3 regions of the Lysinibacillus sp. FSL M8-0337 genome follow, and region 1 is predicted to be linked to each of the others. Evidence: riboswitches for the same ligand, from Rfam matches in the RefSeq annotation. Region 1 holds a riboswitch; each other region holds the start of a gene.

Region 1 (4,488 bases):
CATTTAAATGCTGAAATAACGTAGATTTACCTGCGCCATTGTGACCAAGCAGGGCAATTTTTTTCCCTTTTGGTATTTGCAAAGTAATATCTGTTAAGGCTTTAGTGCCGTCTGCATAAGCATAAGATAAATGTTGAAGATCAAAATAAAGCTCAGTCATAAGAAATACCTCCATAGATAATGAGGGATACGAAAATAATAACAATGCCTAACCAGTTTTTCTTGTTGTAGCTACTACTTTCTTGCCAATAGACAGCCTCACCACCGCGCGCCTGCATCGCATTATTTAGTTCGCAACTGCGTTGGAACATTTCGGCAAACAGTGCTGCAATAAGCATGGAAATCGACCGAAGCCATTGCATTGGTGATTGATAACCAAGACGAGCTTGTTGTGCAAGATGAATTTTTTGCATGCTATTTAAAAAGATAAAAATAAAACGGTATGTTAGCTCTACCAACTCTACAAATAAAGCTGGCAACCGCCATTGCCGTAAGACATAACAAATGGATTGTACGGAAGTCGTTAAAATTAAAAAATATAAACAACTAATACTGCCCAAAACGGTGAAAAATAGGTGCCGCGCTGTTGTTAAGCTGTCATTTCCTATAAAAAGGGTCCACTGGCTTAGCGAAAATGTCCATAGATGCGCCGGCAAAATACTAGCAGTAGGTGCAATCGAAATCAAAATAGATAGTAAACTGGAGAGCAAGAAAAAACTCGGTAAAAGCAGTAGTTTTGCATAATATTGTAAAGGAATTTTTGCGCCTAAAATGATAAAAGCACTCATTACAAGAAATGTAATGAGTGAAATTTGTTCATCTCTCATGATAAGCGACAATAGCAACAACCCAAGGGAGAACGTCATTTTTTCTAACGGATGAACGGACGCTAGTTTATTCATATAAGCATACTTATCAATGAGTAACATCGTTTAACCTTCTTTATGCTTACCGCGCATATAGCCCACGAAATAGCCAATAAAACCAGCGCCAATAGCGGCTTGTAAGACGAATAATAGACTTTCAATTTCACCACTTGGTGGCTCCCATAAGCTTTCAAACCATGGTTCGTAGTCTTTGTTTATTTCACCAATGGCTGCTTCAGCTTCACCGTCAGCACCGCCGAATTCAGCGCCTTTTTGGATGAATAGAGGGATGATTGCTAAAAGTATCACTATAGCTAGTAACAGTAAATTTTTCTTCATGTTAATGTGCCTCCTTTGCAGAGAAAACACGTAAAGCTTTTAATTCGCTTACATTGTATTTTTTTAAGAAATTCATCACAATAACAGTTAAAATCCCTTCACTAATTGCTAGTGGAATTTGTGTTAACGCGAAAATACTAGCGAATTTTGTGAATGAAGCCATAAAGCCTCCTACTTCTGAAGGGAAGGCAAGTGCAAGTTGAACGGACGTGACAACATATGTACCTAAGTCCCCAAGCATTGCTGCAAAAAAGACAGCGAGAGAAAAGGATAGACCGATTTTTTGAGCACCTTTAAAAACAGCATACGCAATCATTGGTCCTACAATCGCCATGGAAAAAGCATTTGCGCCAAGAGTGGTAATGCCACCATGCGCTAAAAGTAACGATTGGAATAACAAGACGATTGTCCCAATCACACTCATTGCTAATGGGCCAAACAGGACTGTGCCAAGTCCAACACCAGTAGGGTGTGAGCAACTGCCCGTAACAGATGGAATTTTTAGTGCAGATAAGACGAATGCAAATGCCCCTGATAGCCCTAATATCATTTTCGTTTCAGGGTTTTCATCAATTGTTTTGCGAATTGAGCGTAACCCTAAAATAATAAATGGAATTGAAATAATCCACCAAAATATCGCCCATTCAATCGGTAAAAATCCTTCCATGATATGCATCGCAAATGCTCGTTTTGGTACTAGTAAAAATGCTAGTAGGAAGTAACTAAGTTTCCAAAAAGATAATTTCAAAATCTCTCCTCCTTAAATCAAAATTTTCGAATGTAGCGTGCGCAATAAAAAAAGCACTTCTCCTAATTTAGGAAAAGTGCATAGCTGAAAAAGCAAATAGAATCATCATCTGCCAAGCCGCACACCTATCCTCGTAGGTTGAAACGATCACGTTTTTTTCGGCAGGTCTCCTGGCTTTAGTTCAACGTTTTATAGGTCTTCCCGTCCATTGGACAGTGACATTCTCTATAAAACTCCCTAGTACAGTGGCGGGACCGCGCCGGACTTGAACCGGCTTCCCTTTTAAGCGAAATGGCTACACTTCGCACCGAAAAAAGATGAAATTGTGAGATTTCACGACACAGTGTAACATGTTTTTCCATTCACAAGCTATCTTTTTTTATAAAAAAATTTTTTTTGTTATTTGACATTCTAGAAAATTCAGATAAATATAAGAGAATAGCTGTCGCTTTCAATGAATTACTTGTTGAAATTTTATTAAAAATCTAATAAATGAAAAAGAAATGTTGAAAAGTATTAAAAAAATAGGCTATGATAGAGACAGTTTTTCAATTCTTTTTAAAAACATACAGCTTTTTAATTTAATATAAATACATCTATAAGTGCTCGATAAATTTCGAGATAATAGGGAAATCGGTGTAAATCCGATACAGCCCCCGCTACTGTAATAGCTGATGAAATCGCAATGCCACTGAAAACTTGGGAAGGCGCGAGAGTAAAAGGAAGCTTAAGTCAGGAAACCTGCTTATTGATGGCATGCAAACTTTTCGGAGGGAGAAGTGAAGCGAGAGCGGATACGTGTATATTCGTTTTTATTTTGGCTTCTACAAAACCTTGACTCTTCGATATAGAGTGAAGGTTTTTTCTTTTTCCTAAAAGTAAATGAGGGGAGAAAAGCAATGACAACTTGGAACTTAGAGGGAATGAAAACGCATCTTTTTATTTGTAATGGCAGTAGCTGCATGAAAAAAGAGGCAGAGGAAATTACCCTAGCAATACGAGATGAAATCGAAAAATTAGCACTTGATAAGGAAATACATACGACAAGAACGCGCTGTAATGGCAGATGCAAAGATGCCTGTGTTGTCATCGCTTATCCACAAGGAAATTGGTATCGTGTGCCATCGGTTGAACACGGAAGAACACTTGTACAAGATTTAAACCATGATTCTTTACATAGTGAACATGTTTTTACGCTGAAAGAAGGTACATTACAGCGTACACCACAAACAACAGCCATTAAAGGCATCGACAAGGTGAAAGAGGGGTAAAAAATGGCGCAAAAAGGAAAGATTTTTGTTGTGGGCTTTGGCCCTGGTGATTTTAACCATATTACGACTCGTGCTGTGGAGGCACTGCAACAAAGTGAATTTATTATTGGCTATAAAACGTATGTTGAGCTTATTCAAGATTTAGTTAGTGCAAAGTCGATTGTTAGTACGGGCATGACAGAAGAAGTTTCACGAGCGCAAGAAGCAGTACGTCAAGCGGAAGCTGGCAATATTGTATCCGTTATTTCAAGTGGAGATTCGGGTGTATATGGGATGGCAGGGCTTGTCTATGAAGTACTGATTGAGCTTGGTTGGACAGAAGCAACAGGTGTTGAAGTCGAAATCGTACCAGGTATTTCAGCTATCAATTCCTGTGCAAGTTTACTAGGTGCACCGATTATGCATGACTCTTGCACCATTAGTTTAAGTGACCATTTAACGCCATGGAATTTAATCGCCAAGCGTGTGGAAGCAGCGGCTATGGCAGATTTTGTCATCGCTTTATATAATCCGAAAAGTGGTCGCCGCACACGTCAAATTGTCGAAGCCCAGCGGATTTTACTTGAATATCGCTCGCCTGATACGCCTGTAGGTCTTGTCAAGAGTGCCTACCGAGAGCGTCAGGAAATTACGATGACGACTTTAGCAGAGATGCTTGAGCATGATATCGGCATGTTAACAACGGTTATTATCGGCAACTCTTCGACGTTTTTCTATGATAATAAAATGATTACACCGCGAGGCTATCAGCGTAAATATACGCTCGGGGAAGAAAAACAGCCTTTACGTCCTCATCAGCGTTTAAGAGAAGAAAATGAACCGTGGGCAATGAACCAAGAAACAGGTACTGCAAGCCATGATTTTGCGGCAGATCCAAATGCAGGACGGATGAAAAGTAATATTGCCATTACACCTGTATCAACACCGACAAAATCGTCTTTAGAAATGGCAGCAACAGCACTTGCAATGGTGCAGGGGACAACTGTAACAAAAGCCACACCAAAGCTAGTTCAACAAAAAATGGAGTCAATTTTTGAACTAGCTGTTAGCCCTGGGGTAGCAAATAAATTTTTTACACCACAGCAAATGATGGCATTGGCTGAAGTTGTGGGAGACGAAGGCACGATGGAATATACACCAGACCATCAAATACATTTGAAAATCCCAACGACAGAACCAGAAGCGATAACAGAGAAGTTGAGAGAAGTAGGGTTTTTACTCTCACCAATTGGGGATGTGTTGTCATTAAAGGCATGTGATTTCT
Region 2 (4,488 bases), 2.2 Mb from region 1:
ATATCCAATAGTTGACGTTGATGAGCAATATCTAAGTGATTGGTCGGCTCATCTAGCAATAATACTTCTGCTGTTTGCGCCAAAGCTTGCGCAACAAAAACCCGTTGTTGCTCGCCACCCGATAGAAACTCCATCGATGTATGCTCATAGCGTGCTACCCCTGTTTGGTCCATAGCATATTGAACAGCTCGTTCATCTTGCTCTGACCAATTGGAAAAAAAGCCAGTTTGATGCGGATAACGACCGAGCGATACCGCTTCCCGCACGGTATTTGAAAATGCATTGGCATGTAATTGTGGTAAGACGGCCATCTTTTTCGCCAGCGCGCGCGGGCTATAGTGTTTAATATTTTTGCCATCTAAAAAAACCGTTCCTGCTGTTGCAGGCAATAGGCCGCTAATGACTTTCAATAATGTCGATTTGCCACTACCATTCGGTCCTAAAATGCCAAGGATTTTCCCCTTTTCAACGGTAAAGCTAACATCTTTGACGATAGGTACGTCCTCATAGCCACCCGATAGGTGTTCGACGATAATCATACACGTACCCCCTTGCTTCTACGTTGCTTATAGAAAATATAAGAAAAGACAGGCGCACCAATAAATGCAGTAATAACGCCTATTGGTAATTCACGTGGGATAATGATTGTCCGCGCCACTAAATCACAAATAATTAACAATGTTGCGCCATTGATAAATGATAACGGCAATAGATGACGGTGATCCGAACCCCAAACCATACGTGTCATATGTGGCACAACTAAACCGACAAAACCGATTGTTCCAGAAACAGCAACAGCCGCACCAGTCAGCATGGAGCCCCCTACTAAAATTAAATATTTACTACGCTTTACATTGACACCTAAATGCTTCGCACGTTCTTCTCCGTATAATAGAACATTGAGCTCTCGTCTTTGCGTCCACAGAATAGCAGAACCTATAACAACAAATGGTGTAATCATCTGCACATACGGCCAGCCCCGCATTGATACTGAACCAAGCAACCAGCCTATCACTTGGCGGAGCTCTTCACCTGATAATGCAATCATTAAGGAAATAAGAGACCCTAAAAAAGAACTAAAAATAACCCCTGTTAAAATAAGTGTTTCCATTTTCAGTGCGCGGTCGACTATTCTGGCAAAGCTCATGACAGCTACCATTGTTAGTACCGCACCCACCATACTAAGCGTTGGTAATGCATACAGTCCGACAACAGGCATCGAGATACCAAAAAATAATGTCACCACAGCACCTACTGACGCTCCCGAAGATACACCTAGCGTATAAGGATCTGCCAATGGATTCTTTAACAATCCTTGGAAGGCTGCCCCTGCAATCGCCAACGATGCGCCAACAAGTCCTGCCAGCAATACGCGTGGCAACCTAATTTTCCATAAAATATTAGCGGCTGTTTCATCTGCCGCCCTATTCCAAAATACTTCAAATGGAATATGAACCGAGCCTATTGATACGCCACACCAGATGCTAACAAGAAGTAACGTAATGGCTGTAATATAGGCTAAAAATGCTCTACTCACTCGAAAGCCTCTGGATAGATAGCTTTCGCTAACTCTTCAAGCCCATCTGCTAAACGCGGGCCTTGACGACTTGTTAAATTTTCATCTACTTGTACAATTGCTTTATTTTTTACAGCTGTAATAGAATCAAAGCCTGCACGTTGTGGAATTTTCGTTAAAATATTTGGCACATAATCGTATGTGACAACGATGACATCTGGATTTTTTGTAATAATTTGCTCCGCATCAATTTTGAACCAACCAGTTGTATCAGCTGCAATATTTTCAGCATGAATCATATTTAGCATTTCCTGCATAAATGTATCCTTACCAGGTGTGTAGATTTCAGGCTCATCTGACGTTTCGACAAAGACTTTCTTTGGTTCCACATCTTGCAATTTCGCTTGGATTTCTTCCACTTTGACTTTCATATTAGCAATAATTTTTTGTGCCTCCGGTAACTTACCAGTTGCGCGTCCTAATTGCTCAATCGTCGTATAAGTTTCATTAAAATCGCTTGCATTCGCCACTACAAATACCTTTACACCCGCTGCTTCAAGCTGATCCATCGCTCCATCTAAAGAAGCCATTCCTGATTCATGAGCAAACACAATATCTGGCTGTAAGGCGATAATTTGTTCAATATTGAATTCCATACTTCCGACTTTTTCTTTTTTAGCTGCCTCCGGTGGATAATCATCATAATCATTGACGCCGACAATTTCATCATCTAGGCCAAGCCCAAATAATATTTCTGTATTACTCGGAATAAGAGAAACAATTTTTTCAGGCGGTGCTTCTAGCACGATATCTTTGCCAGTAGCATCTTTTATTGTCACTGGAAATGTTGCTTCTTCTTGTTTGGTTACTTGTTGCTCCTGCTGTTCTGATGTAGATTGCTCGTTTTTCGGTTGTGCTCCACATGCTGCAAGTAAACCCATTGCCAAAAATGCTGATAATCCTATCTTCCAATACTTTTTCATTGAGAATCCTCCTTAGATTGTATGTGCATTTTTTAGCTCTGTTAACTTGATTGATCGATAGTATGTTGATTGTCATTATTAAATATGGGGATTGCTCACCTTTTATTTTCAATGGTTATCGATAGTCGCCTTACAAAACATAAAAAAAGCCCTCGTCCATTTAACGAGAGGCGGGCTTGCACAAAAAACCACCATCCTATCCTCGTAGGCTGAAATGTAATGTTCTATAAAGGCAGGTCTCCTGGCTCGTGCTCCAAATGCTTTTTCATGCCTTCCCAAAATAACTTTCAGTGGCATCCATTGAAAAAACTCACACTTACAGTGGCGGGACCGCATCGGAATTACACCGATTTCCCTTTTCACTTTACTTAAGTAAAGAACCTTTATAATATTCAGTTGATTTTATTATACATGAAAATAGAAATAGGGAACGATAAAAAAAGTGACACCATTCTAGGCGCTTCAAAAATTGCGTGCGTGCCTGACACGAGTGCCAGTCACTCAAACAATTTTGTTCGTAAAAACAGAAAAACCCCGACACGCAATTGTGAAGTGACCCCTAAAAGTTAGACACGGTTATTTCATTTAGGCAGCTTGGGTAAACTGAGTTCGGTATTGTACCGGACTCAGTTTTAATTTTGCCTTAATTCGTTTCGTATTGTAATACGTTATATAGTTTTCAAGTTCCAATTTAAAATGCTCAACACTTTCGAACTCCTTTAAATAAAGGAATTCCGATTTCAAAATCCCAAAGAAATTCTCCATCACCGAGTTGTCATAACAGTTGCCTTTACGTGACATACTTTGCACAATGCCTTTTGATGCAAGTGCGTGACGGTATTGCTTCATTTGATAATGCCAGCCTTGATCGGAATGCATCAGTAATTGGCGTTCCTCTGGTAACTTCTCTAATGCTTTCTCCAACATTTCTGAGACAAGTGAATACGTTGGTCGATGACCAATTGTGTAAGTAATAATTTCTCCGTTAAATAAGTCTAAAACAGGGGATAAATAGAGTTTTTCACCAAACAATTTAAACTCTGAAATATCTGTTACCCACTTTTCATTAGGGGCTTCAGCTGTAAATTTGCGGTCTAAAATATTCGGTGCGATTTTACCGACTGTCCCTTTATATGATTTATACTTTTTCATTCTGACTACGCACTTTAAACGAAGTGTTTTCATGATACGTTGTACTTTCTTATGATTCACTCTTCGTCCACGATTTGCGAGTTCATCACGAATGCGACGGTATCCGTAACGGCCTTCATGTTCGTTATAGATGGATTGAATTTCAGCCTTTAAGTCGGTATCTGGATCGGGACGATTCAGTTTCTTCACTATGTCATAATACGTACTACGTGGAATCTGTGCGAATTCGACAAGTGCCTTCACCGAGTATTTATGCCTTAATTCATAGATGACCTTTACTTTGTCTTCTTTGGTGATGTTTCTTTGGCTTGAACTAAGGCGTTCAACTTTTTTAAATACTCGTTTTCCATTTCAAGCTGCTTGATACGAGCTTGAAGTGCTTCTGGTGAGCCTTCTACTGGTGTATGTTTTGGTTGTTTATTGGTTTCTTTTTTCATGGATGGACGCCCCTTTTCCTTTGATTGAAGGGCATCGAATCCTTTTGTTTCAAACTGTTTTCGCCAATGAATAATGGACGATGGAGCTGCTATACCAAAGATAGCCGCTGTTTCTATTAAGGACGTGCCGTGCTCAATCATGAAGTTTAGTACGTCTAGTTTAAACTGTGCTGTATAGTTTGTATATGATTTTATAAACGCTTCAACACCGTTATACTCATATTGTTTAGCCCAGTTAAGAATAGCCTTATGATCTTCCCAATCGATTTAGCAATTTCATGTGAACTTTCTTTGCCTTCTAAGTATCGTAAAGCTGCTTGTAATTTTTCCTCTGCAGTATATTTAGCCATTAAAAAACTGCACCTCCAATTGTTAGATGTGTCTAACAATTGGGGTGCAG
Region 3 (4,488 bases), 1.5 Mb from region 1:
TTAGCAGCAAAGAGTGATCCGGAAGAGCGTGTTCTTGATGATTTTCTAAAAATCTGGGCAGTGACGTATGATGAAAGAAAAGTAACCGCAAGACAGGCATTACAAGCAATCTGGCAAATAGGACTTGCAGGACAGGTTCAAAGAGATTTAATTGTTTCTTATTTAGCAAAAAGGTTCCAAACTTGTATGGATGAAAAACAACCAACACTTATTCGTTATGATATTATTGTCTCATTCAAGAAATTATTTGATGCTACTAATGATCATAAATTGTTGGATATTGCCATGAGATTAATTGAAGAAGAGCAAGATACAAAATGTAAAAAGAAATATAAAACAGCCATCCGTTAACATAGCGAGATGGCTATTTTTATGGTTGAGCGTGTTATTTTGAAGAAAGAAAAGTTATTGTTATAATAAAAAAAACAGTATTTTTGATTCATGTGAATATAGGTCTTATTTACTTATGAGGGATTTAGTAGGCAATAGTTATTAGATTTCAAAAAAAGCGACAAAACCATTTGTTGAGGAATAAGCAACATAATTGTTCACATAACGGTGAGGGGTTATAGTTGGTCATTCTATATAAAAAAATAGAAAGTAGAAAGGGTCGAGATAATGGGTATTTATAATTATTTAGTAAAGAAGCCAAACGGTGAAATTTTATCAATGGAAACCTATCGTGGAAAGACGATGCTAATTGTCAACACAGCCAACCAATGTGATTTTACATATCAATTCGAAGATTTACAGAAAATGTATGATAAATATGGCAAGGATAATTTTATTGTGTTAGGTTTCCCTTGTAATCAATTTGGAGAACAAAACCCAGAAGATGGAGCAAAGACCATTAAACTTTGTCAAATTAACTACGGGGTAACATTCCCAATCTTTGAAATAGTTCAAGTAAATGGCGAGGGGACACATCCATTATTCAATTATTTAAAGCACGAAGTAGATTTTCGTGAATTCGGCAAAGCCAATATGCAGGAAAAGATGTTAGCGGAATCAATTATCCAAATCGCTCCTAGCTTTTTAGATGGGCGTAATATTCGTTGGAACTTTACGAAATTTTTAGTAGATAATCAAGGTAATATAGTTGAACGCTTCGAACCAACTGATTCCCAACTAGATATTGAGCAAGCAATTGAAAAAATTTTATAGCTAGTTCTTTTAGTCAGAATTATTAGGAAAGAATAACGAATAGCTGGTCACTATGTAGAAATAGTGCTAAGTACGGTGTGGATATATTCGATTATACTTCAATCTCATAACTATTTTTTTAAATCCATATATGATAAACTGCTATTCAAGTGAATAATTCTTGCAGAATAATGGTGCTAATTTTAGCATAATCGGGAATTCGGTGTAAGACCGAAGCTGTTTCCGCAACTGTAAGTACAAAAATCATAATACATGCCACTGTCCAAAGACAACAGGATGGGAAGGCTTTATGAGCGCTACGAAATGAAGGTAGCTAACTGTACGAGCCAGGAGACCGACCGTTATTTAATGTATAAAAACTCTTCGGAAGCTAGGAGGATATACGGCAAATACATTAGCTGTCTTCGTTAGACAACACTATATATGCTATTTTCGTCGTTCCCTAGGGAGCGACGTTTTTTTATGCACCTTTTAAGCAAAATCTGTTCATGAAAGAAAGAAGGGATTACAGATGAAAAAAGATGCGCGTTATTCTTGTTACCCATTCATGCGTGAAAAAATATCTACAGTTGATTTTGAAATCCGTACAGATAGTTTAACAACGCATATCGGTGTAGCATTGGCTGCTGTAAAAGCCGAAGAAGTTGAACTAGTCGGGGCAGATTTATTGACTATTTTGCCAATGGCATACCATGTCAACGGCTCGGTACGTGGCAAACTTGCGGTAACGGAAGAAGATTTGTCCTGGCTCAGTGATCGTTATGATTTTTATGTAGGACATGTAAAGGAACAAATACAAAATTTTGTTTTGCCACAAGGCACGGGGGCTGCAACTGCGCTTCACTTATGTCGGAGTGAGGCAAAAAAATCGTACCGCGTGCTACATAAAGTGTCAGAGGAAAGGGAAGTACCGGCCATTCTTTTCGACTACTTAGGATTACTAGCTAATGTATTTTTTGTTATGGCTGTTTACATGAATCAACAGGCTGGAATCGCTGAAATCCCGTTTATTAGCAAATCATATCCAATGAAGAAAAAGAAGGAGAATGAATAAAGTGAAAAAACTATTAAAATTCCAATGGCTTACTGTGTTAATGCTTGCGCTTGTATTGACAGGATGCGGCACAGCAGATAAAGCGAAAAATGACGATACATCTAAATCGGACCAACAAGTTGAGCAAAGTGGCTATAAAGTTAAGGATGATCGCGATGTAGAAGTAGCATTTGATGCAGTACCGAAAACTGTTGTGTCATTACAACCAAGTAACACAGAAATTTTATTTGCACTAGGTGTTGGCGATAAAGTTGTCGGAGCTACAGAATATGATACGTACCCAGAAGAAGCAAAAAACATCGAACGTGTGTCAGATTCAGTGACATTTAATAGCGAACGAATTGTAGCCTTAAAGCCAGATGTTGTCATTGCGTACTCTACAGGAAATGAAGAGACACTAGATGCACTAAAAGGTCTTGAAGATGCAGGTGTGAAAGTATTTGTTATTCAATCAGCTGCATCATTTGAAGATGTTTATGGAGATATTCAACAACTTGCTGAAGTGATGGGTGTACAAGATAAAGGCGAGCAATTAAACAAAGAGATTAAAGCGAAAATTGCTGATGTTCAAGCAAAAGTAAAAAGTGTAGAAACACCAAAAAATGTTTACTTAGAAATTAGCCCAAAACCTGATATTTATACAACAGCAGCTGGTACTTTCCAACAGGAAATTTTAAATGCTGCAAATGTCAACAATGTATTTGGTGACCAAACAGGATGGGTAAAGGTTGCAGAGGAAGATGTTATTGCGAAAAACCCTCAAGTTATTTTAACAACGGTCAACTATGTAAAAGACCCAGTAGGGGAAATTCTAGGACGTGATGGATGGAATACGATTACAGCTATTCAAGATAAAGCAGTAAATGCTATTGATACAGATATTTCAAATCGTCCTGGACCTCGTATCGGGGAAGCTGTTGAGATGATTGCAAAAGCTGTATATCCTGAGTTATTTAAATAAGGATAAACGGTAAAGAACCTTTCATATTAGCTTTAGGCGAAAGAGAAAAGAGGCTGGGACATAACCTTAAAATCTTAAATAGAGGTACATTGGTTTTGATAAATTTTTGCTAAGAAAATATATAGAATATATTTACTATTATTTCTTTTGCAATGAATAATAAATTAGAAGGGTTCCCTAGTTGTTGGTGGCGGAGGTGGTGACTCTAGCGGGAAAAGCACATTATGTTAGACGCAACAGACCGCGCGTAGCGAGGGTTGCGGCTTACGGTGTGCCCGCAGAAAGCACCGCCGAAGCGGACAATAACGGCGCAGCAAAAAAGTGTTAGATTGACTGCCATCAATCTAACACTTTTTCTCTTTTGTCCCATTATCTGTTTTTGCTATGCCGTTGTTGCCCGCTGGCATTTCTTCCTTTGTAGAAAGTATTCGCCGAAGCGGACAATAGCGTTATTCCTGTTTTAAAATAAATATAGTTGAATAAATAAGGCATTGGATAATTGGTATTCTCTTTGTTTGTTCTATAAAATAGAAGTAGAAATGATTGCTAACATAAGGGAGGCGTAGTGGATGACACAGTTTGACATGAAAGTTATTCCGTTTGAGGCAGTCTTGAATTTCCGCGACATGGGTGGCTATAAGACGAGGGATGGTCGTATCGTAAAGAATGGCTTGCTATATCGTTCAGCTGCACTTGGTAAGATGACACCAGCGGATAAGGTGCGCTTTGAAACATTAGGGGTAAAAACAATTTTTGATTACCGAGATGAACACGAGGCACGAAATAACCCTAATCCAACATTCAAGGATGCAAAGTATATTCAAATTCCTGCAAAGGGAAATCATGCGTTTGAGATGCCAACAAATACTGGTGGTCACAATTTTTATAAAGTTGTAAGTCCTGAGATGTTCCGAGATTTTTATGCACAAATGCCATTTAACAATGTATCATTTAAAAAATTAATGGCAACCATCCAAAATCCAGATAATCTAGGTCTAGTTCATCATTGTGCAGTAGGCAAAGATCGAACAGGTATTGGAGGAGCTCTTATTTTGCTAGCATTAGATGTGCCAGAGGAAACCATTATGCAAGACTATTTAGAAACAAATATTTACTTACGTCCAATGGTAGAACGCATGGCACAGGCAATCCAAGATACTTTTAATGATCATGAATTACAGCAGTTTCACGCACTAATGTCAGCGCGCGAGGATTATTTGCAAGCCGCCTTTGATGCTATGGATAGTCGATACGGTTCAAAAAACGTATTTTTAGAGCAAGAATTTGGCTTAACAACAGAAAAACGACA

Evidence for each region. A riboswitch is a leader RNA that binds a small molecule or an ion and turns the genes downstream of it on or off. The one in region 1 is predicted to bind cobalamin.
Region 2: linked by a shared signal. The riboswitch ahead of MKY08_RS02300 (ABC transporter substrate-binding protein) and the one ahead of MKY08_RS13065 ((2Fe-2S) ferredoxin domain-containing protein) in region 1 are both predicted to bind cobalamin.
Region 3: linked by a shared signal. The riboswitch ahead of MKY08_RS20505 (hypothetical protein) and the one ahead of MKY08_RS13065 ((2Fe-2S) ferredoxin domain-containing protein) in region 1 are both predicted to bind cobalamin.

Annotation. Positions count from the first base shown of each region.
Region 1 is NZ_CP151996.1:2,732,682-2,737,169, reverse strand. It holds gene MKY08_RS13085 (ATP-binding cassette domain-containing protein) at 1-160, opposite strand, end outside; gene cbiQ (cobalt ECF transporter T component CbiQ) at 153-929, opposite strand; gene MKY08_RS13075 (energy-coupling factor ABC transporter substrate-binding protein) at 933-1,205, opposite strand; gene MKY08_RS13070 (energy-coupling factor ABC transporter permease) at 1,207-1,953, opposite strand; cobalamin riboswitch at 2,096-2,280, opposite strand; cobalamin riboswitch at 2,537-2,717, shown strand; gene MKY08_RS13065 ((2Fe-2S) ferredoxin domain-containing protein) at 2,853-3,224, shown strand; gene cobJ (precorrin-3B C(17)-methyltransferase) at 3,228-4,488, shown strand, end outside.
Region 2 is NZ_CP151996.1:494,543-499,030, reverse strand. It holds gene MKY08_RS02310 (adenosylcobinamide amidohydrolase) at 1-539, opposite strand, end outside; gene MKY08_RS02305 (iron ABC transporter permease) at 536-1,537, opposite strand; gene MKY08_RS02300 (ABC transporter substrate-binding protein) at 1,534-2,499, opposite strand; cobalamin riboswitch at 2,713-2,899, opposite strand; partial or broken gene MKY08_RS02295 (IS3 family transposase) at 3,085-4,438, opposite strand.
Region 3 is NZ_CP151996.1:4,215,494-4,219,981, reverse strand. It holds gene MKY08_RS20515 (hypothetical protein) at 1-351, shown strand, start outside; gene MKY08_RS20510 (glutathione peroxidase) at 619-1,164, shown strand; cobalamin riboswitch at 1,319-1,522, shown strand; gene MKY08_RS20505 (hypothetical protein) at 1,676-2,218, shown strand; gene MKY08_RS20500 (cobalamin-binding protein) at 2,220-3,179, shown strand; gene MKY08_RS20495 (tyrosine-protein phosphatase) at 3,749-4,488, shown strand, end outside.